DNA from 3 places in the Labrys sp. Lb11 genome. Region 2 is predicted to be linked to each of the others. Evidence: predicted binding sites of a transcription regulator. Region 2 holds the regulator's gene; each other region holds the start of a gene.
What was found. Region 2 encodes PhoB, which activates phosphate uptake and scavenging genes when phosphate is short. Its sites were predicted from a motif close to TGTCATNNANCTGTCAT; they were not measured.

Region 1 (7,141 bases), on a different contig from region 2:
ATATCGAGGCCTGCGTCCGCGCCGCCCGCCATGCCATGGACAGCGGCGCCATGCGCCTCGTCGTGGCGCATTTCCCGCTCGGCGCCGTGGCGGTCACGCGCGACGGCGCCGTCGTGCACCGCCCCTCCGTCCGCGTGCCGCAGGCGGAGGTGGTCAGCGCCAACGGCGCGGGCGATGCCTTCGCCGCCGGCATGCTCTACGGCCAGCACGAGGGCTGGAGCCTGGAGGACAGCCTGTCGCTCGCCCATGCCGCGGCCGCCGCCTCGCTCAGGGCGATGTCCACGGTCGACGGCCTCGAATCCTGGCAAGGCTGCCTGGCGCTCGCGCAGCGCTGGGGCTGGCGCGAGGATCGGGCCTGAGATCAGCCAAGGGCTTTGCCGGCGTTCCGTCCTGCGGTAGGTCCTATCCGGTCACTGCATCGGCAAGAGAATCCTCATGTTCATCGGCATCGACCTCGGCACCTCGGCAGTCAAGATCGCGCTGGTGGACGGCAGGCAGACGGTCATCGCCTCGGCCGACCGGGCACTGCACCCGGTGCAGCCGCGCCCGCTCTGGTCGGAGGATGATCCGGAGAGCTGGTGGACTGCGGTCGCCTCCGGCCTCGACCAGTTGGCGGCCGAGCAGCCCGAGGCGATGGCCAGGGTTGCCGGCATCGGCTTTTCCGGCCAGATGCACGGGGCGCTGCTGCTCGACGGCGAGGATCGCCCGGTGCGCCCGGCGATCCTGTGGAACGATGGCCGCGCCAGCGCCGAGGCTGCCGAGCTCGCCGCCCTCGGCACCGCGGTGCAGGCGGAGATGGGCGTCCTGGCCATGCCGGGCTTCACCGGGCCGAAGATCCTCTGGCTGGCCAAGCACGAGCCGGAGGCGATCGAGCGCACCCGCCATCTCCTGCTGCCCAAGGACTATATCCGCCTCAAGCTGTCCGGCGAGCGGGCCACCGACGTCTGCGACGCGGCCGGGGCCTGGCTGCTCGACGAGGCCGGGCGGCGCTGGTCGCCGACCGCGCTGAAGGCCTGCGGCGTCGACCCCGCCTGGCTGCCGCGCCTGGTCGAATCGCGCGAGCCGACCGGCACGCTGCGGCCCGAGCTCGCCGCCCGCTGGGGGATGCCGGCCGGGGTGGTGCTGGCCGGCGGCGCCGGCGACGTGGCGGCCGGCGGCATCGGCATCGGCTCGGTGCACGAGGGCGAGGGCTTCGTCTCGCTCGGCACATCGGCCCAGATCTTCGTCGCCGCCGCCGAGCACCGGCCCGACCCCGACCGCATGGTCCACGCCTTCTGCCATGCCCTGCCCGGCGTCTGGTGCCGCATCGCGGCGCTGCTCAGCGGCGCCAGCCCGCTCGCCGCCGCCGCGCGCTGGACCGGCAATGCCGAGATCGGCACGCTGCTGGCCGAGGTCGAGGCCCGTTTCAAGGGGCCCTCGCGCCTGCTGGCGCTGCCCTATCTCTTCGGCGAGCGCACGCCGCACAACGACCCGCATGCGCTCGGCGCCATCGTCGGCCTCACCGCCTCGACCCACCGCGCCGACCTGATCCAGGCCGTGCTGGAGGGCGTCGCCTTCTCGCTGGTCGACGGGCTCGACACGCTCGCCGCTTCGGGCGCGCAGCTCCAGCGCCTTGCCTTCATCGGCGGGGGCACCCGTTCGGCCTTCTGGGGGCGGCTCATCGCCTCGGCCATGGGCGTCACCCTGGTCAAGTACGACGCCTCCGACCGGGGCCCGGCCTTCGGCGCCGCCCGGCTCGCCCGCCTGGCCGTGACCGGCGAGGATGCCGGCGATGTCGTGGTGCCGCCCCCGGTGCAGGCGGTGATCGAGCCCGACCCGGCGCTGCACGAGGCCTACCGGCCGCGCGTCGAAGCCTTCCGCTCGCTCTACCGGGCGCTGAAGCCGGAATTCGCGCGGGGCCTCTGACGGCCGCGACATCGCCCGTCGGCGCTGGCAATGTCGCGGGCGCCGTCGCAATCGTCTTCCCTTCCCGCCCGGGGCTCGCTATATAAGCCGAATTCCCGACATCAGGCTTGCGTCGGGCTTCGTTCCGGGAGGCCGGAGCGCGGCGGCGGCAGCCCTTGCCTGAAGACGATTTCAAGGAGAGGCACCATGAACGCCCCGCTGATGCCCAAGGCGACCGCCGTCTGGCTGGTCGAGAACACGGCGCTGACCTTCGATCAGATCGCCGATTTCTGCAAGCTCCACCCGCTCGAGGTGAAGGGCATCGCCGACGGCGAGGTCGCCGCCGGCATCAAGGGGCTCGACCCGGTGACCTCCAACCAGCTGACCCGCGAGGAGATCGCCCGCGGCGAGCGCGATTCGCGGTATCGCCTCAAGCTGGCCGAGCCCAAGACCAAGATCGCCGTCGCCAAGGTGAAGAAGGGGCCGCGCTACACCCCGGTCTCGCGCCGCCAGGATCGTCCGAACGCCATCCTCTGGCTGGTCAAGAATCACCCGGAGCTGAAGGATGCGCAGCTGATGCGCCTGATCGGCACCACCAAGTCCACCATTGCCGCCATCCGCGACCGCACCCACTGGAACACGGCGCAGCTCACCCCGATGGATCCGGTGATGCTCGGCCTGTGCTCGCAGATCGATCTCGACTTCGAGGTCAACCGCGCCTCCAAGGACAAGCCGGCCGAGATCGAGAGCGGCGCCACGCTGCTGCCGGCCGAGATCACCACCGGCCCCGCCGAGCGCGCGCCGCGGACCGAGGACCCCTTCGCCGCCATGCCGAGCCGCATGGCCGAGCGCGAGGAGCAGATCGACGTCGACAGCGTGTTCGCCAAGCTCAAGGGCCTGAAGCAGAAGGACTGAGGAGCCCTTTTGCCGGACGGCGGTTCCGGCGGGCACGCTCACCTGCCTCGGACCGGCTCTCAGGGGCAGTTCGCCAAGAAGCGAACACCGCGGGCGTCATGGCCGGACTTGGTCCCATAGGCGCCAAGATGGAGCCGGACCATGCTGCTGCTGAAAAGGGCGACGCCCTCTCAAGAGTCATGGCCGGACTTGATCCGGCCATCCACGCGCACGCAACGGCACAGAAACGGGTGATAATAGCCCCAATCGCCGTGTTCTCCTACGAGATGGCCGGATCAAGTCCGGGGCCATGACGGCTGAGAGGGAGTGCCTCCCGGAGGGCGCGACGCACTTGTTCGCGAGCAAACTCTCAGGCGATGATGTCGGGGGTCAGTTGATCCTCCAGAAACGCGATGCGGTCCTTGAGGGCGAGCTTGCGCTTCTTCAGACGCTGCAATTGCAGGCGATCGGGCGTACCGACCTGCTCCAGTGCCAGGATCGCCGCGTCGAGGTCGCGATGATCCTGTCGCAACCGGCCGAGTTCGATCTGCATGGCGACCTCTTCCTCTTCGGTCAGTCGCTGTCCCACGCCGTCGCCCCCCTGCCTTGCACGCCAGATTATGCCGCCCGTATCCGTGCGCCGCAAGACGCAGCCACGGGCGCAATACCCCCTGCTCCCCCAAGAGAAGCCGGCCGCGCCGGTGTCCAGCCGGCCTCGACGTCCCGGGACGCCGGGAGTGCTGCGGCAGGCAGAGTCTCGGCCCGGCCGTTGCGGGAACCAATACGCAACGATCTGTTTTCGCAGACGAAACCGCTGCTCCGCGCGTTCGAAGCCTCGTGCACGGCGCGATTCGATCGCCTCGACAGCTTGACCGATTTGTGACAGGGTCAGCGGGTCCGTAGGGTGACACAAGGAGGCCGTCTATGCCCGTGGAGTCGCATCTGGTCGAACTCGAACGCAAGCACCACGCGCTTGAGTCGGAACTGGTCGAAGCTATGGCTCATCCGTCCTCCGACGATCTCAAGATCGCGGAGCTCAAGCGCAAAAAGTTAGCGTTGAAAGACGAGATCACTCGGTTGAAAAAAACAATGACGGTGCACTGAAGAACCACTGCAGAGAATTCTTGCTGTCACGCCGCCGGTCCGGGACGTCCTGGCCGGCGGTTTTTGTTGAAAGGAAGCGGAGCCCGAGCCTCCCTCCGGCGCATCTCCGATCGCTCCGTCGCCGCCGCCCGCCGCTGCCGGGACGCCTGCGGCTGCCAGGACCGTGCCTGGGCGCACAGACGCCCGCCTTGATCCGATGTCATGCTGGATGCCGATGAGCGGAGAGGCCCATGCCCAAGCCGTCGCACCGATATCTGCCGAGCTTCGCCCGTGGCCTGCGTGACGGGCTCATCTTCATCGTCCTCGCCCTCATCGGAGCCGTCCTCGCCGCCGCGGCCATTCCCGGGGCGGCCCATGCCGCCGCCCCGCAGGCGATCGCCCAGGGCGTACCGCCGACCCTGGACGACTTCAGGCGGGTGCTGAACCAATATGGCGGCTACATCTATTCCGAGCGCTATGGCGACGTCTGGCGCCCGACGACGCTGCCGCCCGGCTGGCATCCCTACCCCGCCTGCAACTGGGTCTACGACCGCACCTATGGCTGGATGTACGACGACGCCACGCCCTGGGGCCGGATCGTGCACCATTACGGCCGCTGGGCCCACGACGCCGATGCCGGCTGGGTCTGGGTCCCCGGCATAGAATGGAGCCCGGCCTGGGTGATCTGGCGCACCGGCGGCCCCTGGACCGGCTGGGCGCCGACGCCGCCGGCCGGCGATCAGCAGGAGACCACGGTCGCCGCCTTCGAATCCGACAAGCAGTGGACCTTCATCGAGACGGAGAAGCTGGCCAATCGCTGCACGGCCGAGCCCGCTCCCGCGCCCGCCGCGGCCTTCCGGGCCACCACGCTCGTCACCACCGTGAAGATCGTCCGCAACATCGCCGTCTTCGCGGTCGAGCCGCCGCCCGGCACCGCCGCCGTCGACGTCGACCCCGGCCCGGTCGCGCCATGGCCGGCCGCCTTCCTCGGCGACTGGATCACGCTGCTCGGCGCCGTGTCGTCCGGCGCGCCGATCACGCTCGCCAATGCCGCGCTCTGTCCTGCGCCGGCAGCCGACCCCCGGGCGATCGTGTCCCAGCCACCGCCCGCGCCGCGCCGGGCCCGGCCGCAGGCGCTGCGCGAGACCAGGGCGCTGCCGGATCCGCCACCGCCGCTGCGGGTTGGGCCGCGCCCGCCGCCGGTCGAGGGTATCCCGCAAGGGATCGTCCGAGGGCCGGTGATCGTTCCCGACGTCCGCCCGCCGCGCCCCTGGCCGCCGCGGGTCCAGGGGCCCGCTGCCGGCCCCGGCGGCGGCTTCCGCCCGCCCCGCCCGCACCGTCCCGGCGACCTGCAGCCGCTTCCCGGCGGTCGCCCGGTCCTGCAGCCACCGCCGGGCTCGAGCCGCTTGCCGCCCGGCAGGCCCCGCCGGCCATTGCCGATCGAGGGAGGCCCGGTCATCCGCTGACCGGGCCCGGCCCTTCGCGCCATGCGCCGAGGTTACAGCCGGCCAGCCATCTCGCGCAGCTTGAACTTCTGGATCTTGCCGGTCGAGGTCTTGGGCAACTCGGTGAACACCACGTGCCTCGGCACCTTGTAGCGGGCCAGCTTCTGCCGGCACCACTCGATCAGCTCCTCGGCGGTTGCGTTCGCCTCGGGCTTCAGCTCGATGAAGGCACAGGGCGTCTCGCCCCAGGTCTCGTCGGCCCGCGCCACCACGCCGGCCGCCTGCACGGCCGGATGCTTGTAGAGAGCATCCTCCACCTCGATGGAGGAAATGTTCTCGCCGCCGGAGATGATGATGTCCTTGGACCGGTCCTTGAGCTGGATATAGCCGTCGTCATGCTTCACGCCGAGGTCGCCGGAGTGGAACCAGCCGCCGGCCAGCGCCTCCTGCGTCGCCTTCGGGTTCTTGAGGTAGCCCTTCATCACCATGTTGCCGCGAAACATGACCTCGCCAAGGGTCTCACCATCGGCGGGAACCGGCAGCATGGTCGCCGGGTCGATCACGTCGACGGCCTCGAGCGGCACGTAGTTCACGCCCTGCCGCGCCTTCTTCGCGGCCTGCCCGGCGGCGTCGAGCTCGTTCCAGGCTCCCTGCCACTCGTTCACCACGGCCGGGCCGTAGGTTTCGGTCAGGCCGTAGAGATGCGTCACCTCGAAGCCCGCCGCCTTCATGCCGGCCAGCACTGCTTCGGGCGGCGGGGCGGCGGCAGTCATGAACGCCACCCGATGGTCGAAGGGACGCTTGTCCTCGGCCTTGGCGTTGATCAGCGTCGACATCACGATCGGCGCGCCGCACATGTGCGAGACCTTGTGGGCGGCGATCGCCTCGTACATCGCCGGCGCCCGCACCTGCCGCAGACAGACATGGATGCCGGCCAGGATCGAGATGGTCCAGGGGAAGCACCAGCCGTTGCAGTGGAACATCGGCAGCGTCCACAGATAGGTCGGGTGCCGCCCCATCTCGCCGCTGAGCACATTGCCCAGAGCGGTGAGATAGGCGCCGCGATGGTGGTAGACGACGCCCTTGGGATTGCCGGTGGTGCCGGAGGTATAGTTGAGCGAGATCGCGTCCCATTCGTCGTCCGGCCGGCGCCATTCGAAGGCCTCGTCGCCCTCGGCCACCAGCGCCTCGTAGTCGAGCGTGCCGAGACGGTCGCCGCGGGTCGGCGCCACGACGTCGTCATAGTCGACCACCAGCGGCTTGACCTTGGCCAGCGCCAGGGCCTCGCGCATCACCCCGGCGAACTCGCGGTCGGTGATCAGCACCTTGGCCTCGCCATGGTCCATCGAATGGGCGAGCACCGCGGCGTCGAGCCGGGTGTTGAGCGTATTGAGCACGCCGCCCGTCATCGGCACGCCGTAGTGGCATTCGAGCATGGCCGGCGTGTTGGCCAGCATCACGCTCACCGTGTCGCCGCGGCCGATGCCGCGCCTGGCGAGGGCGGAGGCGAGCTTCTTCGAACGCGCCCAGAAGGTACGGTAGTCGACGCGGGCGTCGCCGTGGATGATGGCGGTACGGTCCGGGAACACCTGGGCCGCCCGCTCCAGGAAGGAGATCGGCGTCAGCGGCTGGTGGTTGGCCGGCGTGCGGTCGAGGTCGAGGTCATAGGGTGTCGAGGCCATTGCAGTCTCTCCCGGATTCGTCTTTTGCCCGAGAGGCTACCCGCTGTCCCGGCGCGTTGAAATAGCCTTGGTCGTCGGCATTTCACGATGGCGCCGCCGGGCCGGGCGCGGCTGTGGCGGAACGGGCCGCCGCCCGCCGGTCAGGACAACTGG
Region 2 (7,141 bases):
TCCTGATCGGCCTCTTCGTCTACCAGATGGTGGTGGTGCCGATGGGCGGCTTCTCCGGCTGGGCCGGCACCCTGGCGCTGGCCATCATCCTGATGCCGGTGGTGGTGCGCACCACCGAGGACATGCTGGCCCTGGTGCCGACCACCCTGCGCGAGGCGGCCTTCGCCCTCGGCGCGCCGCAGTGGAAGGTGATCACCCTAGTGACGTGGCGGGCCGCACAGACCGGCATCACCACCGGTATCCTGCTGGCCCTGGCCCGCGCCGCCGGCGAGACCGCGCCGCTGCTGTTCACCTCGCTCGGCAACAACGACTGGTCGCTCGACATGTCCAGGCCGATGGCGAGCCTGCCTGTCGCCATCTACCAGTATGCCGGCAGCCCCTTCGACGATTGGGTGGCGCTGGCCTGGGCCGGAGCGCTGCTGATCACGGCCGGCGTGCTCGCCCTCAACATCGTCACCCGTGTTCTCCTGGCTCCCAAGCGGTGAGTGGTCCCATGTCCTCGCTTCCCAATCCGACCGTCGCCGTGGCCGCGGCCAACCGTCCGCAGGCCGAGACGGCTGTGCGCGCCAAGATCAAGTGCGAGAAGCTGAACTTCTATTACGGCGAGAAGCACGCCCTCAAGGATATCAACCTGGAGATGGGCGAGCGGCAGGTCACGGCCATGATCGGCCCGTCCGGCTGCGGCAAGTCCACGCTGCTGCGCGTGCTCAACCGCATGTACGATCTCTATCCCGGCCAGCGCGCCGAGGGACGCATCCTGCTCGACGACCAGGACATCATCGCCAAGAGCAGTATCGACCCGGCCATCCTGCGGGCCCGCGTCGGCATGGTGTTCCAGAAGCCGACGCCGTTTCCGATGTCGATCTACGACAACATCGCCTTCGGCGTGCGCCTGCATGAGCGCCTGAGCAAGGCCGACATGGACGACCGGGTCGAATGGTGCCTGTCCAAGGCCGCGATCTGGGAAGAAGTGAAGGATCGGCTCGGCACTTCGGCGCTGGGCCTGTCCGGCGGCCAGCAGCAGCGCCTGTGCATTGCCCGCTCCATCGCGGTCAAGCCCGAGGTCGTGCTCCTGGACGAGCCGACCTCGGCTCTCGACCCGATCTCGACCGCCAAGATCGAGGAACTGATCGACGAGTTGAAGCGGGACTTCACCATCGTCATCGTCACCCACAACATGCAGCAGGCCGCCCGTTGCGCCGACGTGACAGCCTTCTTCTATCTCGGCAATCTGATCGAGGTCGGCCAGACCATGCAGATGTTCTCGACGCCGACCGACCGCCGCACCCAAGACTATATCACCGGCCGCTTCGGCTGACGCGCGCTGGACGAGGAGCAACGCCCATGGCCGACCATATCGTCAAATCCTTCGACCAGGAGCTGCTCGAGCTGCGCAACATGATCGCCGAGATGGGTGGTTATGCCGAGAAGAGCGTGCTCGACAGCATCAATGCGCTGATCAAGCGCGACCTGGAGCTGGCGCAGCGCGTCATCGCGCTCGACGGCACCATCGACACGCTGCAGCGCTCCGCCGAGGATCGGGCGATCCTGATGATCGCCAAGCGCCAGCCCATGGCGCAGGATCTGCGCGAGATCGTCGCGGCGCTACGCGTCTCCGGCGACCTCGAGCGCATCGGCGACCTCGGCAAGAACATCGCCAAGCGCGTCGTCGCCATCAACGGCCAGATGCAGGGCACCAAGATCTTCGGCGGCTTCAACCACATGGCCGATCTGGTGCTCGAGCAGCTCAAGCAGGTGCTCGACGCCTTCGCCCAGCGCGACGTCGAGGAGGCCCTGGCGGTGTGGCGCTCGGACGGCGCCGTGGACGCGATGTACACCTCGCTGTTCCGCGAGCTCCTGACCTACATGATGGAAGATCCGCGCAATATCGGCTTCTGCACCCATCTCCTGTTCTGCGCCAAGAACATCGAGCGCATCGGCGACCACGCCACCAACATCGCCGAGACCGTCCACTACCTGGTGACCGGCCAGTCGCCGAGCGGCGAGCGGCCCAAGAACGACAGCACCAGCATCATGCCGGTGGAGTATCCCGCCGCCTGAAGAGACAGAGGTTTTGAATGTCTCCGCGCGTTTTGATCGTCGAGGACGAGGAAGCGTTGACCACGCTGCTTCGCTACAACCTCGAATCGGAAGGCTATGACGTCGACAGTGTCGGGCGCGGCGACGAGGCGGAGCTGCGCCTGCGCGAGAGCGTGCCCGACCTCGTGCTGCTCGACTGGATGCTGCCGGGCCTCTCCGGCATCGAACTGTGCCGCCGTATCCGCATGCGGCCGGAAACCGAGCGGCTGCCGGTGATCATGCTCACCGCACGCGGCGAGGAGACCGAGCGCGTGCGCGGCCTGGCCACGGGCGCCGACGACTATGTCGTCAAGCCGTTCTCGGTGCCGGAACTGGTGGCGCGGGTGAAGGCGCTGCTGCGGCGGGCCAAGCCCGACCATGTCGCCTCGGTGCTCAAGGCCGGCGACATCTCGCTCGACCGCGAGACCAAGCGCGTCCATCGCGGTGCCCGCGAGATCCGCCTGGGGCCGACCGAGTTCCGCCTGCTGGAGTTCCTGATGCAGGCGCCCGGCCGGGTCTTCGCCCGCGAACAGCTGCTCGACAGCGTCTGGGGCCGCGACGTCTATATCGACGAGCGCACCGTGGACGTGCATGTCGGGCGCCTGCGCAAGTCGATCAACCGGTCGCGCGAGATCGACCCGATCCGCACCGTGCGCGGCGCCGGCTATTCCTTCGACGAGACCTTCTCGAAGCATTGACCGGCGGGCGGCGGGATTGATGGTTCAAAAAACACGAAAGCCTTCTCCGCGGAGCGGGGAAGGCTTTCGCATTCGATCCTGCTCTCGGTGAGCCGATAGCCGGCTCACCTTGTCCCGTCCTAGCCCGTCTTCGCGGATTCGCGCGCGGAAACGTCGATTTCGAGGTTTTTTGAGCGCGTAAGTATTTGATCTGATTGAGGCGAGGTTCGCATGTTCTACCGGAATCGGCTGTAGTGAAGACCTAGGCTATTTCCAAGATACGGTTTGGCGTGCATAGATTCATGTCGCCATGTTTCTGCGACGAACCGAGCGAAGGAAGGACGGCAAGACGCATACCTACTGGAACATCGTCGAGAACAAGCGTCTCGACGATGGCCGGGTGGTGCAGCGGCAGGTTTTGTATTTGGGTGAAATCAACTCTTCTCAGGCCGCCGCCTGGCGCAAAGCCATCGAGGTGCTCGATACCGACACCGGCGATCGACAGACGCTGGCTCTGTTTCCGGAGGATCGCTGCCAAGCCGTCGCGGCCGATGCCTCAGTGGTGCAGCTTCGCTTGTCGGAGCTCCGGCTGTGCCGGCCGCGCCAATGGGGTGCCTGTTGGCTGGCCGGGCTCCTATGGCGCGACCTGCACCTCGATCGGTTCTGGGCCGACCGCCTGCCGCCGAGCCGCAAGGGGACACGCTGGGACCAGGTGCTTCAGGTTCTGGTGACCTATCGCCTGATCGCACCGGGCAGCGAATGGCGCCTGCATCGCGAATGGTTCGAGCGTAGCGCCATGGCCGACCTCTTGGGGGCGGACTTCGGGTTGGCCGAGGCGCACAAACTGTATGCCTGCCACGACCTGCTCCTGGCGCACAGGCAGACCCTGTTCGCTCATCTGGCGGAGCGCTGGCGCGATCTGTTCAACGCCCGCTTCGACGTGCTGCTCTACGATCTGACCAGCACCTATTTTGAGGTCAACGCCTCGGATCTGCCCGAGGGCGACAAGCGCCGTCACGGCTATAGCCGCGACAAGCGGCCGGACTGTCCGCAAGTGGTGATCGCCCTGGTCGTCACCCCGGAGGGCTTGCCTTTGGCCTACGAGGTGCTGGCCGGCAACACCGCCGACAGCAAGACGCTGGGGATGTTCCTCGGCAAGATCGAGCAGCAATACGGCAAGGCGCGGCGCGTCTGGGTGATGGATCGCGGCATTCCCACCGAGGCGGCCCTGGCACAGATGCGGGCCAGTGACCCGCCGGTCCAGTATCTGGTGGGAACGCCCAAGGGACGGCTGAACCGCCTGGAAAAGCACCTGCTGGACAAGCCCTGGCAGGAGGCGCGGCAGGGCGTTCAGGTGAAGCTGCTGGCCGAGGATGGCGAACTCTATGTCTTCGCCCAGAGCCTCGACCGCGTCTCCAAGGAACGGGCCATGCGGCGGCGGCAGTTGAAATGGCTGTGGAAGCGGCTCCGGCAGATCGCCGCCATGGCGGTCTCCCGCGAGGAGCTCCTGATGAAGCTGGGCGCCGCGCGCTCCAAGGCGCCGACCGCCTGGCGCCTGGTCGATGTCGACATCGACAAGAACGGCGGGCTGACCTTCCGCCTCGACCGCAAGAGGCTGCGAACCATCAGACGGCGTGAAGGGCGCTATCTGCTGCGAACCAATCTCACCGACAACGATCCCGCCCTGCTATGGCAATATTACATTCAGCTCGTCGCCGTCGAAGAGGTCTTCAAGACCCTGAAAGGCGACCTGGCGATCCGCCCGGTCTTCCACAAGGATGAGAGGCGGATAGAAGCCCACATCTTCATCGCCTTCCTGGCCTATTGCCTGCAGATCACCCTGACCCGCCGCCTCCACGCCCTGGCCCCGGGACTGACCGCTCGAAGTGCTCTGGAAAAGTTCGTTGCCATCCAGATGATCGACGTCCACTTGCCCACCACCGATGGTCGCGAGATCCAGCTGACCCGCTACACCCAGCCCGAGCCCGAACTCAGCCTCCTCATCAGCCGCCTCAAGCTCCAATTGCCGCCACAGCCCCCGCCCAGAATCACCTCCTCCGTCCTCGCCCAAGCCAGTCGACGTAGTGAAGACCTTTTAGCCTAACCCATTGATCGCCAACCGCGGGGATGCCTCAATCTGCCCCCAATCCGCGAAGACGGGCTAGCCGCCGTCGATCTGCTGGCCGATCAGGGCGATGGCGCGCTGGTAGACCGAGGCGGCGTTCCAGGCCTCGATGGCGGCGAAGTTCGGCTCGCCGGGCTGGTAGCCCGCGCCGGCCTGCCAGCCATGCGCCTTCAGGAAGTTCGCGGTCGCGGTCAGCGCGCCGGTCGGGGTTTCCAGGCTGCCGCCGGCCGCGTAGTTCAGGACGTTCTTGGGCATGAACTGCGTCTGGCCGATCTCGCCATGCATGGACGAGCGGGCATTGGCCGAGATGACACCGCGATCGATCAGCGTCAGGGTCGCATAGAGCTGGTCGGTGAAGAAGTCGGACCGACGGCAGTCATAGGCCAGGGTGGCGACCGAGGAGAGCAGCTTCTGGTTGCCCTTGACGTTGCCGAAGCCGGTCTCCATGCCCCAGATCGCCAGGAGCGGTCCCGGCGGGACGCCGTAGCGCTTCTCGATCGAGGCGAACAGCGCCGCATTGGACTGCTTCAGCTTGCGGCCGCGGCTGGCGATCACCGATCCGCCGCGCTTGGCCAGGAACTGGTCGAGCGACAGGCGGAAGCTTTTCTGGCCGCGGTCGGCGGCGATCGTCGCGGTGGCGTAGGTCGTCGCCTTCAGATCCGCGATGGCGGCCGGGCTGACGCCCCTGGCCGCGGCTTCGGCGGCGAATTCCTGCTTCCAGGCTTCGAATCCGGCTGCCGTGTGGCCGCATTGCGCCGCGCTCGCCTGGCCCGCCATGGCCGTCAGCGCCAGCAAGGCCGCGGCAACAACCGTCTTGGACTGCACGCCCATCGACATTCAGAACTCCTTTCGACTCGATATGTCCGCGCCGGATCCGGGCTCGACTCGATTCCTATCCTAACGGATCGTGTATGAATTTTGTTCTTATCTCCAGATCTCTCCGGCGCCTGGCAAACGTTTCTTTTCGCAGGATCCGGGGCGCATCGACGCAGCTTCGCCTGCCGGGCGGCGGAGATGCGGCCCCTGCGGCCCCGGCGAGCCGGGGGCGGGGAGGGCCGGTATGCCAGGCCGCGCTTTCCTGCTATGTCGAACCGAGGAAGGAACCGTCCATGGCCAAGCAGTTCGCCCAGATCGGGGTCGCCCATCGCGACTTCATCAGCCGGCAGCGCATCTTCTTCGCCGCGTCGGCCACGGCCGACAGCCGAGTCAACATCTCGCCGCGCGGCGCGGACAGGTTTCGGGTGCTCGGCCCGAACTCCGCCGCCTATCTCGACCTGACCGGCAGCGGCTGCGAGACCGCGGCGCATCTGCTGGCGGACGGACGTCTCACCTTCATGTTCTGCGCCTTCGAGGGGCCGCCGCTGATCCTGCGCCTGTTCGGCCAGGGCAAGAGCCTGTGGCGCGGCACGCCCGCCTATGCCCGCCTGCTCGCCGAGGCGTTCGGCGGCGAGGAGCCGCTCGGCGCCCGCCAGATCGTCACCCTGGACATCGATCTCGTGCAGACCTCCTGCGGCTTCGGCGTGCCGCTGTTCGACTATTCCGGCGAGCGCGACACGCTCGCCCGCTGGGCCGCGGCCAAGGGCGAGTCCGGTCTCGACGCCTACCAGCGCGAGAAGAATGTCCAGAGCATCGACGGCCTGCCGTCGGGCATGTTCGCCGAGCAGGAGCTCGGCTCGCCCTAACCAGCTTCTCGCGGCTCTCGTCACGATTGATTTTGCATTTTCAATGCAAAATCAATGCTGGCCAAACTTACACGTGCAAGCAGGTTCGAGAGAACCTGCTTGGGCGCTCGCCGGGGGCCCACGGCCGCTGGCCGTTGCTGGAGGATCGCCGGTCCTCACCCGTAGATGCCAAGTTAGGCAGTCTCCGGAAAAACGGGCTCGCCGGTTCAATCGCGTCACGGCCGTAGATCAAGTCCGGCCATGACGGCCGAGAGGGCATCGCCTTTCCCCGGAGCGACATGGTCCAGCCTATCTCGGCGCCTGTGGGGCCTCGCACGGCGACGTACCGGTCTCAGCCATCCGCCCGCCGTGCCTCGCGCACCTCATAGTGCTGCGAGCGGGCGTCGAAGCGCGACAGCACGGCGCGCGCCGCGGGCGGCACGACGGCGGCTTCGTAATCCGTGCCGGCGAAGGCGCGGACGGCGTCGAGTGACGTGAACCACATGACGGTGATGAACTCGACCTCCGCCCCGCCCTCGCGGCGCAGCAGCTCGATGCGCTCGAAGCCCGGGACCCGCCGGGCCAGGATGCCGGGGAAG
Region 3 (7,141 bases), on a different contig from region 2:
GGACGAGCCGATGATCTACGACAAGCTGACGCCGCTGGAATATCTGGAATTCGTCGCCGGCCTGTGGGGCATCGCCGCCGGCGAGGCGCAGGCGCGGGCCGAGGATCTGCTGGGCTGGCTCGGCCTGGCCGCCCATGCGCACACGCGCTGCGAGGGGTTCTCCAAGGGCATGCGCCAAAAGGTAGCGCTGGCGGGGGCGCTGGTGCACGAGCCGCGCCTGATCATCCTCGACGAGCCGCTGACCGGCCTCGACGCCGGCTCGGCACGGCAGGTCAAGGACGTGCTGCTGCAGCGGGTCCGCGCCGGCGGCACGGTGATCATGACCACCCATATCCTCGAGGTCGCCGAGCGCATGGCCGAGCGCATCGGCGTCATTGCCGGCGGCCGGCTGATCGCCGAGGGCACGCTGGAGGAGCTGCGCGGCCGGGCCGGCCTCGGCGGCGCCAGCCTGGAGGATGTCTTCCTCGGCCTCGTCGCCGGCCGGGACCTGGCGGCGTGAGCGCCGTCGCCGGTCCGCTCTGGCTGGCGCGCCACGAGCTGCGCTTCGCCTGGCGCGATTTTCACGCCGTGGTGACGGCGGGCCGGCGGCATCGGGCCTGGGCCGTGCTGCTGGCCGCGGCGGCCATGGCGGCTTTCCTGCACGCCTTGGCCTGGCGGATCGCCGGGCCCTATGCGCAGGCGCAGTTCCCGCCCGACACGCCGACCCTGCTGGCGGTGGCGGGCAGCGCCGTCCTCGCCTGGACGCTGATGCTGTCGCAGGCGATGGAATCGGTGACGCGCGCCTTCTATGCCCGCGCCGACCTCGACCTGATCCTGTCCTCGCCGGTCTCCGCCCGCTTCGTCTTCTCGGTGCGGATCGGCGCCGTCGCCGCCGGCACCGCGGCGATGGCGATGCTGCTGGTCGGCCCCTTCGTCAACGTGCTGGCCGTCCTGGGCGGGGCGCGCTGGCTCGCGGCCTATGGCGTGCTCGTCGTCATGGCCGCGGCGGCGACCGGGCTGGCCGTGGCGGCGACGACGGCGCTGTTCGCGATGGTCGGGCCGAAGCGCACGCGCCTGATCGCCCAGATCGTCGCCGCGGTGGTCGGCGCCGCCTTCGTCATCGGCGTGCAGGCGGTGTCGATCATGAGCTTCGGCACCCTGTCGCGCCTCGACGCCTTCCGGTCCGAATGGATGCTGCGGCATGCGCCGGACCCGTCCAGCCTGTTGTGGCTGCCGGCCCGGGCGGCGATGGGCGAGGCCGGGCCCCTTGCGGCGGTCGCCGCCGCCGCGCTCGCCGTGCTGGCCCTCGCCACCGCCGCCTGCGCCGGCCGCTTCGGCGGCTATGCCATGGCCGCCGCGGGGGTGGGACGCGGCGAGACGCGCCAGCGCCGCCGCTTCCGTTTCCGGGCGGAGACGCCGGCCCGGGCCCTGCGCCGGAAGGAGTGGGTGCTGCTGGTCCGCGACCCCTGGCTGATGTCGCAGACGCTGATGCAGATCCTGTATCTCATTCCGCCGGCCCTGCTGCTCTGGCACAGCTACGGCGACAGCGCCGGGGCGACGGCGATCGTCGCGCCAGTGCTGGTGATGGCGTCCGGGCAACTCGCGGGCGGCCTCGCCTGGCTTGCCATCTCGGGCGAGGATGCGCCGGATCTGGTGGCGACGGCGCCGGTCGGCCGCGGCGCCGTCCTGCGCGCCAAGGCCGAGGCGGTGCTCGGCGCCGTGGCCCTGGTGCTGGCGCCGATCCTGGCGGTCCTGGCCTGGCTGTCGCCGCCGGTGGCGGCGATCACCGCGGCCGGGGCGCTGGCGGCGACGGCGTCGGCCACCGCCATCCAGTTCTTCTTCCGCACCCAGGCCCGGCGCAGCCATTTTCGCCGCCGCCAGACCTCGTCGCGCGCCGCCACCTTCGCCGAAGCCTTCGCCTCGATCGGCTGGGCGGCCGCCGCCGGCCTCGCCGCGGCCGGCCAGCCCGGCGCCGCGCTGCTGCCGGCGGCGCTGGCGATCGCCGTCGTTGCCCTGGCGCGGATGATCGCCCCGAAGGCGGGCTGAGCCCGGGTCTGCGGGCATCGCGGTCCGTGCGAGCGCGGCGGCGCGAGAGCGTCTTGCGATTTGACGGAATCGCGTCAAGCCGCAAAGACGCGTCGAAACAAGGCGTTGGAGCAAGGCGCGTTTCCGCCAAAACGCGCTTTGCTCTTGGGGGAGGCGGCCGGTGCCGGCCGCCCGCGGCCTCCTGTTATTTTGCCGTCATGCTGGCGGGCTAGGGGCTCGATGCCACCCGACATGGGCATTCCCACCTCAGGCAGGACCAAATTCTTATGCGTAAAATCCTCATGGCCGCGGCCGTCGCGGCCGGCATTTTTTCCGGCATCGGCTCCGCCTCCGCGGAGTTCGTGAATCCCTTCCAGTATCCGCAGCCCAAGGAAGGCGGCGACTTCTTCGCCGTCATCGAGATCCCCGCCGGCAGCTTCACCAAGTACGAGATCGACGCCAAGAACGGCCATGTCGTCGTGGACCGCTACCAGTCCATGCCGGTCGTCTACCCCGCCAATTACGGCTCGATCCCGAGCTCGCTTGCCGGCGACGGTGATCCGCTCGACGTTCTGGTCTACACGCGCGAGCCGATCGTTCCAGGCGCGCTGATCAAGGTCCGGGCCATCGGCGTGCTCAAGATGGTCGACGGCGGCGAGACGGACGACAAGATCGTCGCGGTGCCGGCGTCCGACATCGACCCGACCTATGACCGGGTGAAATCCATCGGCGACCTCCCCGAAATGGAGCGCGCCCGCCTGGAGGCGTTCTTCCGGGTCTACAAGCAGCTTCCTGCCGGCCGGAAGGAGGTCGTGCTCAACGGCTTCGAGGACGCCAAGGTCGCCGAGGAGCTCGTCGCGGCCGCGATCACCAGCTATCGCGGCAAGAACCAGTAGCCCGGCCTCCGGGCATGGCCCGGGACGACGCGCGGACGGCGGGGCCTTGCGACCCGCGCGTCGATCCCGCCCGGCAGGCGATGTCGCGCCCCTGCATCGAGACGATCGATCGTCCCGCCGGAGCCCGGGACGCGGCGCTCAGGGGGCCGTCAGCAACCCCTCCGGTATCGGTCGATCGTCGGTTTCCCTTTCCCAGGCCTGCGCCGCGATCCTCCAGTGTCCGTCGCTCTTGACGAGCAGCATCATCTCGAGATTGCGGCTGACGTCGCGCCCATTCTCCGTGTTCTCGCAAGCGGCTGCCGCCATGGCCACATTGCCGAAGATCAAGATCTTCGTTCCGACCACCTTCTCATGAAACGACGCCAGCGTCGTCCGCGCCAGTTCGCCCATGCGCTGCGTGAATTCCTCGAGCGATTTCGCCGTGGCGGGGCGAGCCGACGGATAGAGCGGCGCGTCCGGGAGGAAGTCGCTCCTGAACGCGGTCGTGTCGGGGCCCGCCATCGCCGTCCAGCTCATGCTCGCGAACTGGCGATCGATGAGCGCCCGGATCGCCTGCAGGTCGGCCGTCCTTTCGTCCATTCGAGATCTCCGAGCCGAAGTGATCATTCGACGCATCGACCCTATCATCCGATTTGACGCCGTGCAGGCAGCCGGATGCGGATCCGGCCCTGGCGGGCTCCGGCGCCGCGGCGATCGATCCCGGGTCATCAAGGCGAAAAAAAACGGCCCGGCGTGCGGAGCCGGGCCTTGTGAGTTCGGTAACTGGACCGGGCGTTGGGGGAGACGCCCGTGCCCCAACAATGCCGGCCCGCCCGACTTTGTTCCGACCCGGTGCATGCCGGCCCGATGATGCAGCGCCGGGCCGGGCAGGCTGCCCGTGTCCGGCCTGCGGTCCGCGCCGACGCAGGCGTCCGGCGCCGTGGCCATTGGAACTCTCGATTTGGTGAATTGACGCAGGGGTATGCGCCAATATGGTGAGGGCGGCCGCAATGGCGCCTACCGATGCGGTCCGGGGCCGGGGAGCACTCGCTCGGAGGCGTTCCTCGGTCCCTTCTCCGGAAGCGCGATCGAGGCTGACGGCCTTCATCGCCACGGCGGGTGATCTGCGGATTGCCTTTCACGCGATCAACCGGGATGACGCTCGCCCACGGCCTCGGCCGCCTTGCCGTGATGTCACCGGAGATGATGCGCCGGTCGTGGCAGGCCCGGCCGCGCCGGCCGGGCCGTCGCCTTCGCCCGGCACAACGGCGAGGATGCCGCGCTTGGCCATTTATCCCGGCGCGGCAAGCCTGTATGAACGGCCCGTGAAGGCAGGGACGGCCAGGGCGTGAAGACACAGAACGGGGACGTTGCGGCGCCGTCGGGGGCGACATCGAAGACACAGGACCGGCAGCCCGGCATCCGCGCGCGGGCATCCGGCTTCGCCGACATGTTCGACCGTTCGACCGGCGGCGCGCTGACGCCCCTCAGCGTGGTGATCGACAAGGTCCTCGGGCCGGTGCACGCCGTGATCGAGGGGCGGCCGACCCTGATGTTCGGCACCAATTCCTATCTCGGCCTGAACTTCGAGGAGAGCTGCATCGAGGCGGCGACGCAGGCGCTGCGCAAGTTCGGCGCCGGCTCGACCGCCTCGCGCGTCGCCAGCGGCAACCAGAAGCTGCACGTGGCGCTGGAGAAGGCCGTCGCCGACCTCTACGGCCGTTCGGAGGCGGTGGTGTTCTCCACCGGCTTCATGGCCAATCTCGGCGCCATCGGCGGCCTGGTGCGCGAGGGCGACGCCATCGCGCTCGACGCCCATTGCCATGCCTCGATCTTCGACGCCTGCCGGCTGAGCGGCGCCAAGGTCGCCACCTTCCGCCACAATGATGCTGCCGACCTCGCGCGGGTGATGGCGGCGAGCGGCGTGGCGCCGCAGCGCACGCTCATCGTGGCCGAGGGCGTCTACAGCGTGCTCGGCGACGTCGCCGACCTGCCCGCCATCGTTTCGGTCGCCCGCGGCAGCGGCGCGGTGCTGCTGGTCGACGAGGCCCATTCGCTCGGGCTCTACGGCGCCGGCTCGCGCGGCGTCGCCGAGGAGCAGGGGGTGGAGGACGATGTCGACGTCATCGTCGGCACCTTCTCCAAGAGCGTCGGCGTGGTCGGCGGCTATTGCGTCACCCGCGACCGCGCCTTCCGGGCGCTGCGCTTCGCCGCCCGGCCCTATCTCTACACCGCTTCGCTGCCGCCGCCGGTGGTGGCGGCGGCGCACCGGGCGATCGACCTGATCCGCGACGATGATTCGCGCCGGCAGAAGGCCTGGCGCAACGCCCACGCCTTCCACGCGGGCCTCGCCGCGCTCGGCCTGCCGCCCTGCGCCCCGCCCGGCCCGGTCGGCGCGCTGCGCATGCCCGGCATCAAGCAGGGCCTCGACATGTGGCGCACGCTCCTCACAGCCGGCGTCTACGTCAACATGCTGATTCCGCCGGCCACGCCCAACGGCGAGGTGGTGCTGCGCTACAGCGTCTCGGCTGCGCACGAGCCGGCGGACATCGCGGCGGCGCTGGCGGCGATCGAGCGCTCGGCCCGGGCCGTGGGCATCCCGGCGCCGGCCGTCGCGCAGGGATAGCCCGCCCGGAGCCTGCTCCCGAAAATCGCCCCCTGCCCGACCGGCGAGAATCCCTCGGCGGCCCCGGGCCTCCGCCTTTCGGGGCAGGCTCAGGACGCGGCGGGAGGCGCCGCCGGCGGCAGGCCGATCAGGTCGAGCCCTTCCGAGACCGTGGCGATGGTCAGGCCCCGGCCCCGCACCCGCTCCAGCGCGTGCTCGAGGATGGCGGGCGTGCAGCCATAGGGGCTCGGCGGGTCTGCGACGTCGTGTGTCGTCAGGATCAGCCAGCCATTCTGGCGGATGGTGCGCTCGATCGCCGCGTCGATGCCGCCGGGCTCGCGCATCGAGCGGTCGAGCAGGATCGAGTGCAGGAAATGCGGGTCGACCCAGCCGGCATTGATCCCGGGATGGGTCGTGCGGCTGGAGCGCACGAGCCGGCCGAGGATCGCCCTGTGCACCAGGCTGGAATAGCCGTAGGGATAGGCGAAGTTCTCCAGCTTCGCCCCCGGAACCAGGCCGGCCAGGATGCGGCGGCACTCCATCATGTCGGCGTGGAAAGCGGCGGCGTCGAGGCGGGATACCGGCAGGTGGCCATGGGTGTGCAGCGCGATCTCGTGGCCGTGCGCGGCCAGGGCCGCGGTCGCATCCGGCTCGGCGACGGTCCAGTGGTCGGTGGAGCGGCCGAACAGCGAGGTGGCGATGTAGAAGGTGCCGCGGGCGCCGAAATCCTCCAGCATGCGGGCTCCCACCGCCGCGGCGGAGACGGGGATGTCGTCGAAGCTGAAGCTGACCAGCGGCCGGTCGTTGCGCATCCGGTGGCGCCGCAGCGGCAGGTAGCGCGCCACGCGATGCGCCAGACGCATGCGCAGGCCGATCCGTTGCGGCGGAATGGTCTGGTTCGTTGCTGCTGAAACCGGCATGGTCGGGGCAAATTCGACTGGCGCACGCGATGGCATGCATGGTGATATGTCTGCGATCTCCCAACTTCGAGGAAAAACACATCGGAAGCCTTAACGCGGGCGCATGGGCGGTGCGTGAGGCGGCGGATTGATGCGGGCGGCGTAATGATTCCTGTCGATATCGGATCCTGCCTGGGCTGGATCCATCCGGGCGCGAGCGCGCGCGGCGTCGTGCTGTGCGGCGCGCTCGACTATGAAGGCCTGTGCACCTACCGGGCCTGGCACGACCTGGCCGAGGGCATCGCCGCGGCGGGCTGCCCGGTGCTGCGCTTCGACTATCCCGGGCGCGGCGATTCGCTCGACCCGCGCGCCGGCGCCGACCTGTTCGAATCCTGCGTCGCCGCGGCGCGCGCGGCGATCGAACGGCTGCGGGCGGAAGCCGGCGTCGAGGAGGTCGTGCTGGCGGGCCTGCGCTTCGGCGCCCTGGTGGCGGCGCAGGCCGCCGCCGGGCGCGACGATGTCGAGGCCCTGGTCCTGCTGGCCCCGGCCGCCTCCGGCAGGGCCTTCGCCCGCGAACTGACGATCCAGGCCCGCCTGCTCGCCTCCAGCCTGCCGGCCGCGGCGGTCGGCGATCCCGCCCCGGGCGTGGCGGTGGCGGGCTTCGTCCTGTCCGAGGCCGATCTCGCCGGCATCAAGCGCGTCGACCTCGCCAAGGTCGCGGGCCTCGCGCCGCGCCACATCCTGCTGGCGGAGCCGCA

Region 1: a site for PhoB is predicted at 3,647-3,663, ahead of AC27L4_RS12355 (YdcH family protein). Genes of this name have one in related genera too.
Region 3: a site for PhoB is predicted at 2,208-2,224, ahead of AC27L4_RS07885 (inorganic diphosphatase). Genes of this name have one in related genera too.

Annotation. Positions count from the first base shown of each region.
Region 1 is NZ_BAAJOT010000003.1:548,563-555,703, forward strand. It holds gene AC27L4_RS12335 (carbohydrate kinase family protein) at 1-359, shown strand, start outside; gene xylB (xylulokinase) at 436-1,905, shown strand; gene AC27L4_RS12345 (DUF1013 domain-containing protein) at 2,092-2,799, shown strand; gene AC27L4_RS12350 (YdcH family protein) at 3,149-3,331, opposite strand; gene AC27L4_RS12355 (YdcH family protein) at 3,703-3,882, shown strand; gene AC27L4_RS12360 (DUF6600 domain-containing protein) at 4,113-5,327, shown strand; gene AC27L4_RS12365 (acyl-CoA synthetase) at 5,360-6,988, opposite strand; gene AC27L4_RS12370 (glycosyltransferase family 2 protein) at 7,129-7,141, opposite strand, start outside.
Region 2 is NZ_BAAJOT010000001.1:15,036-22,176, forward strand. It holds gene pstA (phosphate ABC transporter permease PstA) at 1-485, shown strand, start outside; gene pstB (phosphate ABC transporter ATP-binding protein PstB) at 494-1,318, shown strand; gene phoU (phosphate signaling complex protein PhoU) at 1,345-2,061, shown strand; gene phoB (phosphate regulon transcriptional regulator PhoB) at 2,079-2,777, shown strand; gene AC27L4_RS00095 (IS1634 family transposase) at 3,067-4,860, shown strand; gene AC27L4_RS00100 (lytic murein transglycosylase) at 4,918-5,718, opposite strand; gene AC27L4_RS00105 (pyridoxamine 5'-phosphate oxidase family protein) at 5,991-6,563, shown strand; gene AC27L4_RS00110 (antibiotic biosynthesis monooxygenase) at 6,895-7,141, opposite strand, start outside.
Region 3 is NZ_BAAJOT010000002.1:574,559-581,699, reverse strand. It holds gene AC27L4_RS07895 (ABC transporter ATP-binding protein) at 1-499, shown strand, start outside; gene AC27L4_RS07890 (permease) at 496-2,025, shown strand; gene AC27L4_RS07885 (inorganic diphosphatase) at 2,292-2,900, shown strand; gene AC27L4_RS07880 (nuclear transport factor 2 family protein) at 3,039-3,479, opposite strand; gene AC27L4_RS07875 (aminotransferase class I/II-fold pyridoxal phosphate-dependent enzyme) at 4,228-5,505, shown strand; gene AC27L4_RS07870 (polysaccharide deacetylase family protein) at 5,595-6,347, opposite strand; gene AC27L4_RS07865 (alpha/beta hydrolase) at 6,549-7,141, shown strand, end outside.